Regions from separate parts of the Metabacillus dongyingensis genome, predicted to be linked through region 2. Evidence: a T-box and tRNA genes for the amino acid it is inferred to sense, from the RefSeq annotation. Region 2 holds a T-box; the other regions hold tRNA genes.
What was found. A T-box is a leader RNA that pairs with one kind of tRNA and senses whether it is charged. The one in region 2 lies ahead of ileS (isoleucine--tRNA ligase), so its partner is inferred to be a tRNA-Ile.
Positions count from the first base shown of each region.

Region 1: it has a tRNA-Ile gene. The T-box ahead of ileS (isoleucine--tRNA ligase) is inferred to sense a tRNA for this amino acid. The anticodon was not compared.
Region 3: it has a tRNA-Ile gene. The T-box ahead of ileS (isoleucine--tRNA ligase) is inferred to sense a tRNA for this amino acid. The anticodon was not compared.

Region 1 covers NZ_CP082944.1:37,027-43,413, reverse strand. Annotated here, with positions in the region: gene K8L98_RS00220 (aminotransferase class I/II-fold pyridoxal phosphate-dependent enzyme) at 1-133, opposite strand, end outside; gene K8L98_RS00215 (sigma factor G inhibitor Gin) at 217-420, opposite strand; rRNA gene rrf (5S ribosomal RNA) at 707-822, opposite strand; rRNA gene K8L98_RS00205 (23S ribosomal RNA) at 909-3,839, opposite strand; tRNA gene K8L98_RS00200 (tRNA-Ala) at 3,989-4,064, opposite strand; tRNA gene K8L98_RS00195 (tRNA-Ile) at 4,081-4,157, opposite strand; rRNA gene K8L98_RS00190 (16S ribosomal RNA) at 4,316-5,853, opposite strand; gene K8L98_RS00185 (pro-sigmaK processing inhibitor BofA family protein) at 6,111-6,377, opposite strand.
Region 2 covers NZ_CP082944.1:2,127,667-2,134,053, forward strand. Annotated here, with positions in the region: gene pgeF (peptidoglycan editing factor PgeF) at 1-419, shown strand, start outside; gene K8L98_RS10530 (YggS family pyridoxal phosphate-dependent enzyme) at 416-1,084, shown strand; gene K8L98_RS10535 (cell division protein SepF) at 1,105-1,542, shown strand; gene K8L98_RS10540 (YggT family protein) at 1,549-1,812, shown strand; gene K8L98_RS10545 (YlmH family RNA-binding protein) at 1,878-2,648, shown strand; gene K8L98_RS10550 (DivIVA domain-containing protein) at 2,750-3,256, shown strand; T-box leader at 3,322-3,547, shown strand; gene ileS (isoleucine--tRNA ligase) at 3,629-6,387, shown strand, end outside.
Region 3 covers NZ_CP082944.1:9,481-15,867, reverse strand. Annotated here, with positions in the region: rRNA gene K8L98_RS00070 (23S ribosomal RNA) at 1-1,474, opposite strand, end outside; tRNA gene K8L98_RS00065 (tRNA-Ala) at 1,624-1,699, opposite strand; tRNA gene K8L98_RS00060 (tRNA-Ile) at 1,716-1,792, opposite strand; rRNA gene K8L98_RS00055 (16S ribosomal RNA) at 1,951-3,488, opposite strand; gene K8L98_RS00050 (HD-GYP domain-containing protein) at 3,754-4,842, opposite strand; gene gyrA (DNA gyrase subunit A) at 5,111-6,387, opposite strand, start outside.

The DNA of each region.
Region 1 (6,387 bases), 2.1 Mb from region 2:
ACTTTAAAATCTTTTCAAAATCATCTCTTGCCTCTTGAGAAAAAATCTTTCCATATTTATGCCCGGGTACATGAAACGAAACCGGGCTTTTCATCGCATGCCTTTTTAAGGCTGAATACAGTGGAGTATCCATCTAAACAAAAACCGTCCTTTATCATGTATTACCGTTATTATATCAGTAGTAGGTCAATAGAAAAAGCTGCCTGACAAGGCAGCTTAAGAGTAGAGCGGCGGCGTTTTCACTCTCCGCAGCTTATCAATAAAATATTTATATTTAGGGTCTTCTGTTTCTGTCTGAATCATATCAATCTCGCAATCTGTACAAACAAAGCTTGTATAGAGATGAATTCCCTTCGCTTTTTCCGTATCACATATAATACACGTTTCCCCAGCCGGTTTCTTTAAGTCTTCCGAATTCAATGCTCTCCACCTCCATACAAACAGTTTTGCCACAGATCAAATTTTGTATACAAAATTTCGAATTATCTTACCCTCTCTAATTGTATGATGGTGTTCATAAATCGTGTATGTCTACAAAAAAATATCTGGGCAGACGATTTATTAAAGATGGCGGCAGCTGATGTTTTGGCTGTTGCTTTGTCTGCTTCTTAAAAGATTCATTTACCAAGGGCAGCAAGAAAAAGGCCATTTTATCTCTTTTTCCATACAAAAAAGAACAGCATCTCTGCTGTTCTTTTTTTTGCGTGCCTGGCAACGTCCTACTCTCACAGGGGGAAACCCCCAACTACCATCGGCGCTAAAGAGCTTAACTTCCGTGTTCGGCATGGGAACGGGTGTGACCTCTTTGCCATCATCACCAGACAATATGCAATTAGAAAGAGTTATTCTTTCAAAACTAAATAACGTATGATAACAAGTTTCACTCAGGTTTTACACTTTATTAGACTGTGGTTAAGTCCTCGAACGATTAGTATCTGTCAGCTCCACACGTCACCGCGCTTCCACCTCAGACCTATCAACCTGATCATCTTTCAGGGTTCTTACTCACTTGCGTGATGGGAAATCTCATCTTGAGGGGGGCTTCATGCTTAGATGCTTTCAGCACTTATCCCTTCCGCACATAGCTACCCAGCGATGCCTTTGGCAAGACAACTGGTACACCAGCGGTGCGTCCATCCCGGTCCTCTCGTACTAAGGACAGCTCCTCTCAAATTTCCTGCGCCCACGACGGATAGGGACCGAACTGTCTCACGACGTTCTGAACCCAGCTCGCGTACCGCTTTAATGGGCGAACAGCCCAACCCTTGGGACCGACTACAGCCCCAGGATGCGATGAGCCGACATCGAGGTGCCAAACCTCCCCGTCGATGTGGACTCTTGGGGGAGATAAGCCTGTTATCCCCGGGGTAGCTTTTATCCGTTGAGCGATGGCCCTTCCATGCGGAACCACCGGATCACTAAGCCCGACTTTCGTCCCTGCTCGACTTGTAGGTCTCGCAGTCAAGCTCCCTTGTGCCTTTACACTCTGCGAATGATTTCCAACCATTCTGAGGGAACCTTTGGGCGCCTCCGTTACATTTTAGGAGGCGACCGCCCCAGTCAAACTGCCCACCTGACACTGTCTCCCAGCCCGATCAGGGCTGTGGGTTAGAATTTCAATACAGCAAGGGTAGTATCCCACCAATGCCTCCACCGAAGCTGGCGCTCCGGCTTCCAAGGCTCCTACCTATCCTGTACAAGCTGTACCAAAATTCAATATCAGGCTACAGTAAAGCTCCACGGGGTCTTTCCGTCCTGTCGCGGGTAACCTGCATCTTCACAGGTACTATAATTTCACCGAGTCTCTCGTTGAGACAGTGCCCAGATCGTTACGCCTTTCGTGCGGGTCGGAACTTACCCGACAAGGAATTTCGCTACCTTAGGACCGTTATAGTTACGGCCGCCGTTTACTGGGGCTTCAATTCAAAGCTTCGCTTGCGCTAACCTCTCCTCTTAACCTTCCAGCACCGGGCAGGCGTCAGCCCCTATACTTCGCCTTGCGGCTTCGCAGAGACCTGTGTTTTTGCTAAACAGTCGCCTGGGCCTATTCACTGCGGCTTTTCAGGGCTATGAACCCTAAAAAGCACCCCTTCTCCCGAAGTTACGGGGTCATTTTGCCGAGTTCCTTAACGAGAGTTCTCTCGCTCACCTTAGGATTCTCTCCTCGCCTACCTGTGTCGGTTTGCGGTACGGGCACCTCTCACCTCGCTAGAGGCTTTTCTTGGCAGTGTGGAATCAGGAACTTCGGTACTAAATTTCCCTCGCCATCACAGCTCAGCCTTATGTGAGAAGCGGATTTGCCTACTTCTCAGCCTAACTGCTTGGACGCGCATATCCAACAGCGCGCTTGCCCTATCCTCCTGCGTCCCCCCATTGCTCAAATGGTGAGGAGGTGGTACAGGAATATCAACCTGTTGTCCATCGCCTACGCCTTTCGGCCTCGGCTTAGGTCCCGACTAACCCTGAGCGGACGAGCCTTCCTCAGGAAACCTTAGGCATTCGGTGGAGGGGATTCTCACCCCTCTTTCGCTACTCATACCGGCATTCTCACTTCTAAGCGCTCCACCAGTCCTTACGGTCTAGCTTCAACGCCCTTAGAACGCTCTCCTACCACTGTTCGTAAGAACAGTCCACAGCTTCGGTGATACGTTTAGCCCCGGTACATTTTCGGCGCAGAGTCACTCGACCAGTGAGCTATTACGCACTCTTTAAATGGTGGCTGCTTCTAAGCCAACATCCTGGTTGTCTAAGCAACTCCACATCCTTTTCCACTTAACGTATACTTTGGGACCTTAGCTGGTGGTCTGGGCTGTTTCCCTCTTGACTACGGATCTTATCACTCGCAGTCTGACTCCCAAGGAGCAAGTCTTTGGCATTCGGAGTTTGACTGAATTCGGTAACCCGATGAGGGCCCCTAGTCCAATCAGTGCTCTACCTCCAAGACTCTCATACTTGAGGCTAGCCCTAAAGCTATTTCGGAGAGAACCAGCTATCTCCAGGTTCGATTGGAATTTCTCCGCTACCCACACCTCATCCCCGCACTTTTCAACGTGCGTGGGTTCGGGCCTCCATTCAGTGTTACCTGAACTTCACCCTGGACATGGGTAGATCACCTGGTTTCGGGTCTACGACCACGTACTAAAACGCCCTATTCAGACTCGCTTTCGCTGCGGCTCCGTCTCATCAACTTAACCTTGCACGGGATCGTAACTCGCCGGTTCATTCTACAAAAGGCACGCCATCACCCATTAACGGGCTCTGACTACTTGTAAGCACACGGTTTCAGGATCTTTTCACTCCCCTTCCGGGGTGCTTTTCACCTTTCCCTCACGGTACTGGTTCACTATCGGTCACTAGGGAGTATTTAGCCTTGGGAGATGGTCCTCCCTGCTTCCGACGGGATTTCTCGTGTCCCGCCGTACTCAGGATCCACTCTGGAGGGAACGAAGTTTCGACTACAGGGTTATTACCTTCTCTGACGGACCTTTCCAGGTCGCTTCATCTACCCCGTTCCTTTGTAACTCCGTATAGAGTGTCCTACAACCCCAAGAGGCAAGCCTCTTGGTTTGGGCTAATTCCGTTTCGCTCGCCGCTACTTGGGAAATCGCGTTTGCTTTCTCTTCCTCCGGGTACTTAGATGTTTCAGTTCCCCGGGTCTGCCTTCATTATCCTATGTATTCAGATAAAGATACTGTTCCATTACGAACAGTGGGTTTCCCCATTCGGAAATCTCTGGATCAAAGCTTACTTACAGCTCCCCAAAGCATATCGGTGTTAGTCCCGTCCTTCATCGGCTCCTAGTGCCAAGGCATCCACCGTGCGCCCTTCATAACTTAACCTAAATGGTCAACCGCATCATAAGATGTGTTTCGCATTTCGTTGTTTGTTTAGACATAAATGTCTAGAAAATCACTAATTATGGTAAGCGTAAATCTCAGTGAATTACTTGTTATCAATTACGTTATCTAGTTTTCAAAGAACAACTTCTTGGTGGAGCCTAGCGGGATCGAACCGCTGACCTCCTGCGTGCAAGGCAGGCGCTCTCCCAGCTGAGCTAAGGCCCCATATGAATTTAAGAGATGGTGGGCCTAAATGGACTCGAACCATCGACCTCACGCTTATCAGGCGTGCGCTCTAACCAGCTGAGCTATAGGCCCATCTCACAAGTGTGAATAAAAGAATATTTTTGACGTACAAAAAAGTACGCGCAAATGATTCCTCGCTTACTACTAAAGTAAACTCGCTATTCACTTAGAGGGAACAAAGTTCTCTCAAAACTAAACAAAAACCAAAAGCGTCCTCATATCTTCCTTAGAAAGGAGGTGATCCAGCCGCACCTTCCGATACGGCTACCTTGTTACGACTTCACCCCAATCATCTACCCCACCTTAGGCGGCTGGCTCCTTGCGGTTACCCCACCGACTTCGGGTGTTGCAAACTCTCGTGGTGTGACGGGCGGTGTGTACAAGGCCCGGGAACGTATTCACCGCGGCATGCTGATCCGCGATTACTAGCGATTCCAGCTTCATGCAGGCGAGTTGCAGCCTGCAATCCGAACTGAGAATGGTTTTATGGGATTGGCTAAACCTCGCGGTCTCGCAGCCCTTTGTACCATCCATTGTAGCACGTGTGTAGCCCAGGTCATAAGGGGCATGATGATTTGACGTCATCCCCACCTTCCTCCGGTTTGTCACCGGCAGTCACCTTAGAGTGCCCAACTGAATGCTGGCAACTAAGATCAAGGGTTGCGCTCGTTGCGGGACTTAACCCAACATCTCACGACACGAGCTGACGACAACCATGCACCACCTGTCACTTTGTCCCCCGAAGGGGAACCTTCTATCTCTAGAAGTGGCAAAGGATGTCAAGACCTGGTAAGGTTCTTCGCGTTGCTTCGAATTAAACCACATGCTCCACCGCTTGTGCGGGCCCCCGTCAATTCCTTTGAGTTTCAGTCTTGCGACCGTACTCCCCAGGCGGAGTGCTTAATGCGTTAGCTGCAGCACTAAAGGGCGGAAACCCTCTAACACTTAGCACTCATCGTTTACGGCGTGGACTACCAGGGTATCTAATCCTGTTCGCTCCCCACGCTTTCGCGCCTCAGCGTCAGTTACAGACCAGAGAGTCGCCTTCGCCACTGGTGTTCCTCCACATCTCTACGCATTTCACCGCTACACGTGGAATTCCACTCTCCTCTTCTGCACTCAAGTTTCCCAGTTTCCAATGACCCTCCCCGGTTGAGCCGGGGGCTTTCACATCAGACTTAAGAAACCGCCTGCGCGCGCTTTACGCCCAATAATTCCGGACAACGCTTGCCACCTACGTATTACCGCGGCTGCTGGCACGTAGTTAGCCGTGGCTTTCTGGTTAGGTACCGTCAAGGTGCGAGCAGTTACTCTCGCACTTGTTCTTCCCTAACAACAGAGTTTTACGATCCGAAAACCTTCATCACTCACGCGGCGTTGCTCCGTCAGACTTTCGTCCATTGCGGAAGATTCCCTACTGCTGCCTCCCGTAGGAGTCTGGGCCGTGTCTCAGTCCCAGTGTGGCCGATCACCCTCTCAGGTCGGCTACGCATCGTTGCCTTGGTGAGCCATTACCTCACCAACTAGCTAATGCGCCGCGGGCCCATCTGTAAGTGACAGCCGAAACCGTCTTTCCAACTTGAACCATGCGGTTCAAGATACTATCCGGTATTAGCTCCGGTTTCCCGGAGTTATCCCAGTCTTACAGGCAGGTTGCCCACGTGTTACTCACCCGTCCGCCGCTGACCTCCGAAGAGGTCCGCTCGACTTGCATGTATTAGGCACGCCGCCAGCGTTCGTCCTGAGCCAGGATCAAACTCTCCGAAGAAAATTTGTGACTCAATTTGTTGCTGACTTCAAAAAATTAAAACGTTTGGTACGCTTTTGGTTTTGTTTAGTTTTCAAAGAACTTATTGTGTCGCATTCTCTCGAAGCGACCCCTTTAATATACCATTTATCTCTCTGTTCCGTCAACAACTTTTTTGAAAAGTTTTATTTAACGTCATCAGCGACGTCTATTAATATACCACCCGCTACAAAACGTGTCAACAAAAAAATTAGAACAAGCGAAACAAGCCGCCTGTTCTAAGATAAGATAACCATTTTTATAATAATTAATGCAGCAACACCCGGCAAACCAAGCAATCCAGAAATACCCGCAGTCGTCAGATTAATGGGGATGTGCAGGCCTATGCTTGTACCAAATGCATTAATGAAAAATAAAAATAATGCACCTATTACAACTTTCACAAGCACTTGGCCAGCCCAGCGCATTGACTTGAGCGGGGCGCCTGCAACAAGCAGCAGGATTATGATTCCTCCGAGAATGGAAAAAACGTAGACGGGTTCCATTCCACCACTC
Region 2 (6,387 bases):
TTGGAACAGCACATGCCGGCTGGAAAGGCACTGTCAAAGACATAGGCGGTAAAATGATCCAAACATGGATAAAGGACGAAGAAGCTGACGCTGCCTCCATCTATGCAATAATTGGTCCCTCAATCGGACCCTGCTGCTATGTGGTTGACGATTACGTTATTGAAAAAGTCAATCAAGTTATACGGACTACTGATGCGCTGCCATATCACGAAGTATCTGCAGGTCAGTATTCTCTAGATCTAAAACAGCTGAACAAACAATTGCTGATTCATGCAGGTGTGAAAGAGGACCGGATTTTGACGAGTTCTTTATGTACAAGCTGTGAATCATCCAAGTTTTTTTCACATCGCAGAGACTCAGGATCGACTGGGAGAATGTTCAGTTTTATCGGTTTAACGAGGAGGCGCAAGCAGCTATGAGTGTAGCAGACAACTTAAATGAAATTAACGCCCGAATTGAAAATACATGTTCTAAAATAGGACGAAATCCTAATGAAATTCAAATCATTGCAGTTACTAAGTATGTAGATATAGATCGTGCAAAAGAAGCGTTAAGTGCTGGCATCAGTCATCTTGGAGAAAACAGGAATGAAGGGCTCAGCGAAAAATATACAGCAATAGGATCAGAGGCTAAATGGCACTTTATCGGAACACTGCAGACTAGAAAAGTGAAGGAGATCATCGGGAAAGCAGATTATATTCATTCCCTTGACAGAATTTCACTGGCAAAAGAAATCAGCAAACGTGCCGATAATAAAATAGACTGCTTTATCCAGGTAAATACATCAGGCGAAGAATCTAAGCACGGTATGGCTCCAAATGAGGTTTTGCCATTTGTTAATGAACTCGGCAGCTTTCCATACATAAACGTAGCAGGATTAATGACAATGGCTCCTAATACAGATGATACAACTGTTTTAAGGCAATCATTCGCCAGATTAAGGGAATTAAGTGAAGAAGTAAGAGCGCTTAACTTGCCTTACGCCCCGTGCAAAGAGCTTTCAATGGGCATGTCGAATGATTTCGAGATTGCGATTGAAGAAGGCGCAACCTTCATACGTATAGGCTCTGCCCTGGTAGGATAAGAAATCGGAGGTGTCAGAAGTTGAGTATTAAAAATAAGTTTAAAAGCTTTTTTGCCTTGGATGATGAAGAGTATGAGTACGTTGAACAGGACCGCTATCAGGAAGATGACTATGAGGATGAGCAGCCGTTTGCCGCAAAACCGCAGACTAAACAGAATGTTGTAAGTTTGCAAAGTGTTCAAAAATCATCTAAAGTGGTTTTATGCGAGCCTCGAGTATATGCTGAAGCTCAGGATGTAGCCGATCAGCTTAAAAACCGGCGCGCGGTTGTAGTGAACCTGCAGCGTATTCAGCATGATCAGGCAAAACGGATTGTAGACTTTTTAAGCGGAACTGTGTACGCTATAGGAGGAGACATTCAAAAGATAGGAGCAAATATTTTTCTTTGCACTCCTGATAATGTGGATGTCGCAGGATCTATATCTGAAATAGTAACTGAAGAAGATCAGAGGTGGTAAATCTAGATGGGCATAGTGGCTGATGTATTATTTACATTATTGCAGATTTATTCGTATGCGATTATTATTTACATTCTGCTTTCATGGTTTCCGAATGCAAGAGAAAGCGGTTTTGGCCAATTTTTAGCTAAGATTGTTGAACCTTACCTGGAGCCATTCCGCAGATTCATTCCGCCGCTTGGAATGATTGATATTTCCCCGATTGTGGCGCTTCTTGCCTTAAGATTTGCGGGATATGGGCTGAATTCCATTTTCAGCATGATTGGATAAGATTGTCTTACAAGTGCCGTTTATCGGCACTGTTTTCATTTTAGAATGGTTTGGAGCTGTATGAAGTGAACCATGTTTATCAGCATTTTAGACAGGAAGAGCGTCATTTCATTGATCAGGTGATGGAGTGGAAAGAAAATGTTCTGAATCATTACAGTCCTAAATTGACTGACTTTCTTGATCCAAGAGAGCAGGAAATGGTTCAGGCTGTTGTCGGTTCAAACGGGGAAGTAAATGTCATATTTTCTGGTGATGGCATGGAGAGGAAGCGTGCTCTTCTTTACCCTGATTACTTTACACCTTCCTTGGATGATTTTCAGTTATCACTGATCGAAATTCAATATCCGGTTAAATTTATCTCTCTTGAACATCGCCATATTTTAGGGTCACTTATGTCTCTGGGATTGAAACGGTCTAAATTTGGAGATCTTTTGTTCTTCGGTGAGCGGATTCAGCTTGTGGCTGCAAAAGAAGTTGAGGATTTTATTTTAATGAATGTGACCGAAATCGGCAGAGCAAAGGTTTCCCTTCGGAAGCTTGACTGGAGTAAGAGAATTCCGAATCATGAAGAAATCCAAGAACAGTCTGCAACTGTCAGCTCATTAAGGGTAGATGCTGTTGCAGCTTCTATTTATAATGTTTCCAGACAAAAAATCGGCTTGCTCATTCAGAATGGGCATGTAAAAGTAAACTGGAAAGTCATTCAGCAGACATCCTTTGAATGCCGCGAGGGTGACACCATTTCTGTCCGAGGTTTTGGGAGATCCAGGATTTTGTCGATTGACGGCAGAACAAAGAAGGATAGATGGAAGCTGACTATTGGAAAACAAAAATAATTTTAGGGAATTAGCAGGAATTTTGACCTTTTTGTCAAATAATGAATTATACTGTTTTAAAAGAAACGTTACATTCAATACTCATAATGGAGGTGGCAGAAGTGCCCTTAACACCGTTAGATATTCATAACAAAGAATTCAACAAAGGCTTCCGCGGCTATGATGAAGATGAAGTGAACGAATTCCTTGATCAAGTGATAAAAGATTATGAAATGGCGATTCGCGAACGCAAAGAACTTGAATCAAAAGTAGGCGAACTGACTGAGAAGCTTGGTCATTTTGCAAACATTGAAGAAACTCTTAACAAATCGATTCTAGTTGCTCAGGAAGCAGCTGAAGAGGTTCGCCGCCACGCTCAAAAAGAAGCGAAATTAATTGTAAAAGAAGCAGAAAAGAACGCAGACCGCATCATTAATGAATCACTGTCTAAATCAAGAAAAATTGCAGTTGAGATTGAAGAACTCAAAAAGCAGTCTAAGGTTTTCCGCACTAGGTTCCAAATGCTGATTGAAGCACAGCTTGATCTTCTTAAAAATGACGACTGGGATCATTTATTAGAGTATGAAGTGGAAGCTCTTTACGAGGAACGCGAAGAATCTAAAGTGTAATCTTGACTTGCGTACATAGTTTCACATATAATACGATCACTACTACAATTATTATCATATAAAAAATTAAAACGATGAGAGGGAGAGTAGCTCATTTTAACCTTTTTAAGCGAGCCGGAACTGGTGGAAGCCCGGCAAAGGAGAATGAGTGAAGATCACCCTTGAGTTTTTTGCTGAAACAAATTGAAAGTAAGCAAAGACGCGTTATTCACGTTACGAATCTTGAGAGGATAATCAGAATGCTGGTTATCTAAAAGGGTGGTACCGCGAGAAAACCTTCTCGTCCCTTATGGGATGAGAAGGTTTTTTGTGTTTTCTTATTTAATGGCTGTTTACTAAAAGCCTACTTAAAAATTGTTTGGAGGAATACCCATGGAGTACAAAGATACACTGCTAATGCCAAAAACTGAATTCCCAATGCGCGGAAACTTGCCGAACCGCGAACCTCAAATGCAGGAGAAATGGGAAGAAATGAATATTTATCAAAAAGTTCAGGAGCGTACGAAAGATCGTCCGATGTTTATTTTGCATGACGGACCTCCATACGCAAACGGCGATATTCATATGGGGCATGCTTTAAACAAAGTGCTGAAAGATTTTATTGTCCGCTATAAATCAATGACAGGCTATAACGCACCATATGTGCCGGGCTGGGATACACACGGCCTGCCGATTGAAACAGCTTTAACTAAAAACAAAAAAGTGAACCGGAAAGAATTAAGTGTTGCAGAATTCCGCAAGCTTTGTGCTGAGTATGCATGGGAGCAAATCAATAACCAGCGTGAACAGTTCAAACGCCTGGGAGTTCGGGGAGACTGGGAAAATCCATACGTGACATTAACCCCTGAATATGAAGCCCAGCAAATCAAAGTTTTTGGTGAAATGGCGAAAAAAGGCTATATCTATAAGGGTCTTAAACCGGTTTATTGGTCTCCTTCAAGTGAATCTGCCTTAGCAGAAGCAGAAATCGAATATTACGATAAGCGATCTGCTTCCATTTATGTTGCATTTACAGTTACTGAAGGAAATGACGTATTAAACGGCGGAGAAAAAATCGTTATTTGGACGACAACTCCTTGGACGATTCCTGCAAACCTTGGAATAGCAGTAAATCCTGAGCTTGAATACAGTGTTGTATCAGTAAAAGACGATTCTTTCATCGTTGCATCTGCTCTTTTGGAGACTGTAGCGAAAGAACTTGAGTGGGAAACCTACACGGTTTCAAAAACATTTAAAGGCGCTCAGCTTGAAAAAGCAGTTGCGAAACATCCGCTTTATGACCGCGAATCGCTTGTTGTTCTTGGCGAGCATGTAACAACAGAGGCTGGTACGGGCTGTGTACACACTGCTCCTGGACATGGGGAAGATGACTTTATTGTCGGTCAAAAATACGGACTTGGCGTTCTTTGCCCGGTTGATGAAAAAGGCCATATGACGAATGAAGCGCCAGGTTTTGAAGGCATGTTTTATGATGCAGCAAATAAACCAATTACAGAACAGCTTGATGAAGCAGGCGCATTACTGAAATTATCGTTTATTACGCATTCTTACCCTCATGACTGGAGAACAAAAAAACCAACAATCTTCAGAGCAACGGCTCAGTGGTTTGCATCTATTAAAGACTTCCGTGAAGAGCTATTAACTGCTGTAAAAGAAACAAAATGGGTTCCAGCATGGGGAGAAACAAGATTATTTAATATGGTCCGGGACCGCGGAGACTGGTGTATTTCCAGACAGCGTGCGTGGGGAGTTCCAATTCCGGTATTCTATGCTGAGAACGGGGAACCAATCATTACAGATGAAACAATCAATCATGTTTCAGACTTGTTCCGCAAACATGGTTCAAATATTTGGTTTGAGCGTGAAACAAAAGATCTGCTTCCTGAAGGGTTTAAACATGAAGGAAGCCCAAATGGATTGTTCACAAAAGAACAGGACATTATGGATGTATGGTTTGATTCGGGTTCATCTCATCAGGCTGTCTTATTAGAAAGAGATGACCTGCAGCGTCCGGCAGATCTTTATTTAGAAGGATCTGATCAATACCGCGGGTGGTTTAACTCTTCCTTATCAACAGCAGTTGCTGTAACTGGTAAAGCTCCATACAAAGGAGTCCTGAGCCATGGATTTGCTCTTGACGGAGAAGGACGCAAAATGAGTAAATCTTTAGGAAACGTCGTACTGCCTTCAAAAGTCATGAACCAGCTTGGAGGAGACATCCTTCGTCTATGGGTAGCATCTGTTGATTACCAGGCAGATGTAAGAGTTTCTGATAATATCTTAAAGCAAGTTGCTGAAGTATACAGAAAAATCCGCAATACATTCCGTTTCCTGCTTGGAAACCTTGCAGATTTTAATCCGGCAAAAGATGCCCTATCTTATGACGAACTGCGTGATGTAGATCGTTATATGCTTGTAAAACTGAATAAATTAACAGATAAAGTGAAAAAATCCTATGAAGAATATGAGTTTGCAGCGATTTTCCATGCGGTTCATAACTTCTGTACGATTGAACTTAGCTCATTTTATCTTGATTTCGCAAAAGATGTCCTGTACATCGAAGCACCAGACAATAAAGAGCGCCGTGCTATTCAAACTGTTTTGCACGAAACGCTTCTTTCTCTAGTGAAGTTAGTAACACCAATTCTTCCTCATACTGCCGACGAAGTTTGGGCACATATTGATTCTGTATCAGAAGAAAGTGTTCAGCTTGTTGATATGCCGGAAGTGAAGACCCTTGAAAATGCGGATCTATTAGAAGAGAAATGGGATGCTTTCATGGAGCTTCGTGATGATGTGCTGAAGGCTCTTGAAGTGGCAAGAAACGAAAAAGTAATCGGCAAGTCATTAACAGCAAGCATTGAACTTTATGTTGATGCTGAAACGAAGCAATTGCTTGATTCAGTCGAAGAAAACCTACAGCAGCTGTTTATCGTATCAGGCTTTAAACTAGCAGGTGACTATGATGCAGCACCTGAAGAGGCTCATGTATTTGATCATGTGAAAATTGCTGTGAAACCTGCTGAAGGCGAAACATGTGAAAGATGCTGGGTAGTTACAACGGATGTTGGCAGCAATGAAAATCATAAAACTCTTTGCGGCCGCTGTGCAGCAATTGTTGATGAAAACTA
Region 3 (6,387 bases), 2.1 Mb from region 2:
TCCCCCCATTGCTCAAATGGTGAGGAGGTGGTACAGGAATATCAACCTGTTGTCCATCGCCTACGCCTTTCGGCCTCGGCTTAGGTCCCGACTAACCCTGAGCGGACGAGCCTTCCTCAGGAAACCTTAGGCATTCGGTGGAGGGGATTCTCACCCCTCTTTCGCTACTCATACCGGCATTCTCACTTCTAAGCGCTCCACCAGTCCTTACGGTCTAGCTTCAACGCCCTTAGAACGCTCTCCTACCACTGTTCGTAAGAACAGTCCACAGCTTCGGTGATACGTTTAGCCCCGGTACATTTTCGGCGCAGAGTCACTCGACCAGTGAGCTATTACGCACTCTTTAAATGGTGGCTGCTTCTAAGCCAACATCCTGGTTGTCTAAGCAACTCCACATCCTTTTCCACTTAACGTATACTTTGGGACCTTAGCTGGTGGTCTGGGCTGTTTCCCTCTTGACTACGGATCTTATCACTCGCAGTCTGACTCCCAAGGAGCAAGTCTTTGGCATTCGGAGTTTGACTGAATTCGGTAACCCGATGAGGGCCCCTAGTCCAATCAGTGCTCTACCTCCAAGACTCTCATACTTGAGGCTAGCCCTAAAGCTATTTCGGAGAGAACCAGCTATCTCCAGGTTCGATTGGAATTTCTCCGCTACCCACACCTCATCCCCGCACTTTTCAACGTGCGTGGGTTCGGGCCTCCATTCAGTGTTACCTGAACTTCACCCTGGACATGGGTAGATCACCTGGTTTCGGGTCTACGACCACGTACTAAAACGCCCTATTCAGACTCGCTTTCGCTGCGGCTCCGTCTCATCAACTTAACCTTGCACGGGATCGTAACTCGCCGGTTCATTCTACAAAAGGCACGCCATCACCCATTAACGGGCTCTGACTACTTGTAAGCACACGGTTTCAGGATCTTTTCACTCCCCTTCCGGGGTGCTTTTCACCTTTCCCTCACGGTACTGGTTCACTATCGGTCACTAGGGAGTATTTAGCCTTGGGAGATGGTCCTCCCTGCTTCCGACGGGATTTCTCGTGTCCCGCCGTACTCAGGATCCACTCTGGAGGGAACGAAGTTTCGACTACAGGGTTATTACCTTCTCTGACGGACCTTTCCAGGTCGCTTCATCTACCCCGTTCCTTTGTAACTCCGTATAGAGTGTCCTACAACCCCAAGAGGCAAGCCTCTTGGTTTGGGCTAATTCCGTTTCGCTCGCCGCTACTTGGGAAATCGCGTTTGCTTTCTCTTCCTCCGGGTACTTAGATGTTTCAGTTCCCCGGGTCTGCCTTCATTATCCTATGTATTCAGATAAAGATACTGTTCCATTACGAACAGTGGGTTTCCCCATTCGGAAATCTCTGGATCAAAGCTTACTTACAGCTCCCCAAAGCATATCGGTGTTAGTCCCGTCCTTCATCGGCTCCTAGTGCCAAGGCATCCACCGTGCGCCCTTCATAACTTAACCTAAATGGTCAACCGCATCATAAGATGCGTTTCGCATTTCGTTGTTTGTTTAGACATAAATGTCTAGAAAATCACTAATTATGGTAAGCGTAAATCTCAGTGAATTACTTGTTATCAATTACGTTATCTAGTTTTCAAAGAACAACTTCTTGGTGGAGCCTAGCGGGATCGAACCGCTGACCTCCTGCGTGCAAGGCAGGCGCTCTCCCAGCTGAGCTAAGGCCCCATATGAATTTAAGAGATGGTGGGCCTAAATGGACTCGAACCATCGACCTCACGCTTATCAGGCGTGCGCTCTAACCAGCTGAGCTATAGGCCCATCTCACAAGTGTGAATAAAAGAATATTTTTGACGTACAAAAAAGTACGCGCAAATGATTCCTCGCTTACTTCTAAAGTAAACTCGCTATTCACTTAGAGGGAACAAAGTTCTCTCAAAACTAAACAAAAACCAAAAGCGTCCTCATATCTTCCTTAGAAAGGAGGTGATCCAGCCGCACCTTCCGATACGGCTACCTTGTTACGACTTCACCCCAATCATCTACCCCACCTTAGGCGGCTGGCTCCTTGCGGTTACCCCACCGACTTCGGGTGTTGCAAACTCTCGTGGTGTGACGGGCGGTGTGTACAAGGCCCGGGAACGTATTCACCGCGGCATGCTGATCCGCGATTACTAGCGATTCCAGCTTCATGCAGGCGAGTTGCAGCCTGCAATCCGAACTGAGAATGGTTTTATGGGATTGGCTAAACCTCGCGGTCTCGCAGCCCTTTGTACCATCCATTGTAGCACGTGTGTAGCCCAGGTCATAAGGGGCATGATGATTTGACGTCATCCCCACCTTCCTCCGGTTTGTCACCGGCAGTCACCTTAGAGTGCCCAACTGAATGCTGGCAACTAAGATCAAGGGTTGCGCTCGTTGCGGGACTTAACCCAACATCTCACGACACGAGCTGACGACAACCATGCACCACCTGTCACTTTGTCCCCCGAAGGGGAACCTTCTATCTCTAGAAGTGGCAAAGGATGTCAAGACCTGGTAAGGTTCTTCGCGTTGCTTCGAATTAAACCACATGCTCCACCGCTTGTGCGGGCCCCCGTCAATTCCTTTGAGTTTCAGTCTTGCGACCGTACTCCCCAGGCGGAGTGCTTAATGCGTTAGCTGCAGCACTAAAGGGCGGAAACCCTCTAACACTTAGCACTCATCGTTTACGGCGTGGACTACCAGGGTATCTAATCCTGTTCGCTCCCCACGCTTTCGCGCCTCAGCGTCAGTTACAGACCAGAGAGTCGCCTTCGCCACTGGTGTTCCTCCACATCTCTACGCATTTCACCGCTACACGTGGAATTCCACTCTCCTCTTCTGCACTCAAGTTTCCCAGTTTCCAATGACCCTCCCCGGTTGAGCCGGGGGCTTTCACATCAGACTTAAGAAACCGCCTGCGCGCGCTTTACGCCCAATAATTCCGGACAACGCTTGCCACCTACGTATTACCGCGGCTGCTGGCACGTAGTTAGCCGTGGCTTTCTGGTTAGGTACCGTCAAGGTGCGAGCAGTTACTCTCGCACTTGTTCTTCCCTAACAACAGAGTTTTACGATCCGAAAACCTTCATCACTCACGCGGCGTTGCTCCGTCAGACTTTCGTCCATTGCGGAAGATTCCCTACTGCTGCCTCCCGTAGGAGTCTGGGCCGTGTCTCAGTCCCAGTGTGGCCGATCACCCTCTCAGGTCGGCTACGCATCGTTGCCTTGGTGAGCCATTACCTCACCAACTAGCTAATGCGCCGCGGGCCCATCTGTAAGTGACAGCCGAAACCGTCTTTCCAACTTGAACCATGCGGTTCAAGATACTATCCGGTATTAGCTCCGGTTTCCCGGAGTTATCCCAGTCTTACAGGCAGGTTGCCCACGTGTTACTCACCCGTCCGCCGCTGACCTCCGAAGAGGTCCGCTCGACTTGCATGTATTAGGCACGCCGCCAGCGTTCGTCCTGAGCCAGGATCAAACTCTCCGAAGAAAATTTGTGACTCAATTTGTTGCTGACTTCAAAAATTTAAAACGTTTGGTACGCTTTTGGTTTTGTTTAGTTTTCAAAGAACTTATTGTGTCGCACTCTCTCGAAGCGACCCTTTTAATATACCATTTCTACCGAGTTAATGTCAATCATTTTTTTAAGAAATAATTTTCGTTAACTGCTTTATGTAGAAGGTTTGTTACTGACTTATAGAAGTATATCAGCATCTATTAAAATATGCAATAAGAAAAGAGCAAAAAGTTTGCTCTTAAATGATCTCTTCAATAAAAAGGTGTCTTTGTTCTTTCAGCGAAAGAATTTCCTCTGTTTCTTCTATCTTTACAAGTGGCCTGGTCGGATATTGATCTTCTATAAAAACGATCTCTGCTATTCTGCCGTCTGACAATCTGATATTTGTGCCTGAACTTAGTTTTAGTAGACCTTTCTTCAATTCGTTCAATGCTGTCAGATCAAATTTACCAAACTCATCTTGCATGAGCAGTTCTAGAGCTTTAAAAGGAGATTGTTTGCTTCTATGCGGTCTTTCGGAGACCATTGCCTGATACGCATGAGCAAGAGCCGCTATTTTGCCGAATACATGAAGCTGATCAGCCTTCGCTCCCAGAGGGTACCCGCTCCCGTCAAGCCGTTCATGATGCTGCAGCACTCCAAGCCTAACAGCCTCTTTCAAAGAAACGATATTTTTAAGCATTTTGTAGCTGTAAACAGGATGCTGCTTTATTTCTTTAAACTCTTTGTCAGTGAGAGCTGTCTTTTTAGTCAGAAATCCTTGTTCTATTTTTGTCATGCCGCAGTCACAGAGAAGACCTGCCATAGCGACCTGTATCGTATCACCATAAGAAAAGCCCATACTCTTTCCCAAATAAGCGCTTACTAAGGCTGCTGATACTGAATGGTGGTAAAGATGGTCATCATGTTTTGTATAATTGTAGGTCTTAAATATTTCATGGGGCTCTTTCAGTCCCTCCTCTGCAGCAGGAATTAATAGATTTCTGATTTTCGAGATATCAACTAATGCACCGGATTGCCAGTCAAGATACAATTGCTTAAAGGCAAGTACAGCGTTTATATACAATTCCTCAAAATCATTGCTTTGTTTTATTTCTGCTGTTTTTTCACTAAGAGAAGATTCCAGTAGTGCCCCATCAGGTTTAAAAGCATATCCATTTTCAAGGTATGGCTCTACATCAACTTCATCTATTAAAAAAGCCTGCAGGATTTGCAGAAGATCTTGATCTAAGATTGTTTGTCTTCGCATTAACGGTTTGGACGATTTGGAAAATACGTCTTTTGACAGAATGCATCCTTCAGATAGCTGATTAATATGGACTCTCATATGAAAACCTCCCAACCATATTATAAACGATTCCATTTAGTAAAAAATGGTTTTCGGAAATAAATAAAGGCTGTGCTCGAAATGATTATTGCTTTCCGTATATAAACCGATCACATTCTAAGTTTCCTATCGCACTCTTATCAAGGAATAAACAGATACTGAAGTTAATTAGTTCCCAAGCCGATCTTTTACTGACAAATGCAAGCAACAAAGTTGCGAAAAGAGCATGAAAAAAGACATAGCTTTTTGGGCTATGTCTTTCATTTGCTTATTCTTCAGAATCTGGTTCATCAGAGATGGAGTCTTCGACAGAATTTTCTTCAGTTGAGTTTTGTTCTGCAGATGAATCTTCCAGTGACCCTTCTTCATTCTCCAAAAGCTCATCATCTTCCGGTTCGAGCTCTTCTTTTTCTACGACAGCAACAGTTGCAACATGCTCTTCGTCACCAAGTTTAATCAGCTTAACACCTTGTGTATTACGGCCGGTTGTAGAGATACTGTCAATAGCCATCCGGATAAGAACGCCGCTTGCTGTAATCAGCATGAGGTCCTCTTCTCCTGTAGAAGGCTTAACAGAAATCACTGTACCATTTTTCTCCGTGACGTTACATGTTTTAATTCCTTTACCGCCTCTGCTTTGAATCCGATATTCAGCGGCGGGCGTTCGTTTCCCGAATCCATTTCGGGTTACGACAAGAACATCGACATCTTCTTCAAGGATTTCCATTCCGACAACTTCATCGTCAGAGTCGAGTGTAATCCCTTTTACACCAGTCGCGGTACGTCCCATTGAACGCACATCTGTTTCAGGGAAACGAATCAGCATTCCTTTTTTCGTGCCGATCATGATGTGCTTTGTTCCATCTGTTAAACGGACGGAAATCAGTTCATCGTTTTCACGCAGGTTAACTGCGATCAAGCCGCCTTTTCTTATATTTGCAAATTGAGTAAGAGGTGAACGTTTAGATATTCCTTCTTTTGTTGTAAAGAATAACGACCAATCATCAACGAATTCAGAAACAGGAATGATGGCATTCACCCATTCGCCTTTTTCTATTTCCAGAAGGTTAATAATCGGAAGCCCTTTAGCTGTTCTTCCGTACTCTGGAATTTCATACCCTTTTGCACGGTAAACCTTCCCTTTATTAGTAAAGAAAAGAATCGTGTCATGAGTAGATGTTGTTAAAAGATGTTCTACGAAATCATCCTCATTCGTCCCCATACCCTGAATCCCTCTGCCTCCGCGGCGCTGGCTGCGGTAGGTTGAGATAGGCAGTCTCTTAATATAGCCATTATGAGTAAGAGTAATAACGATATTTTCAACAGGAATCAGATCTTCATCTTCGATCATTTCAATTCCGCCGGATACAATTTCTGTGCGGCGCACATCGTTAAAACGATCTTTAATTTCTTCTAATTCCTCGCGGATAATTTCAAGGACTTTTTCTTCGTCTGCCAGGATTGCTTTTAATTCTGCAATCAGCTGTACAAGTCCCTGGTATTCTTCTTCGATTTTCTCTCTTTCAAGTCCTGTTAAACGCTGCA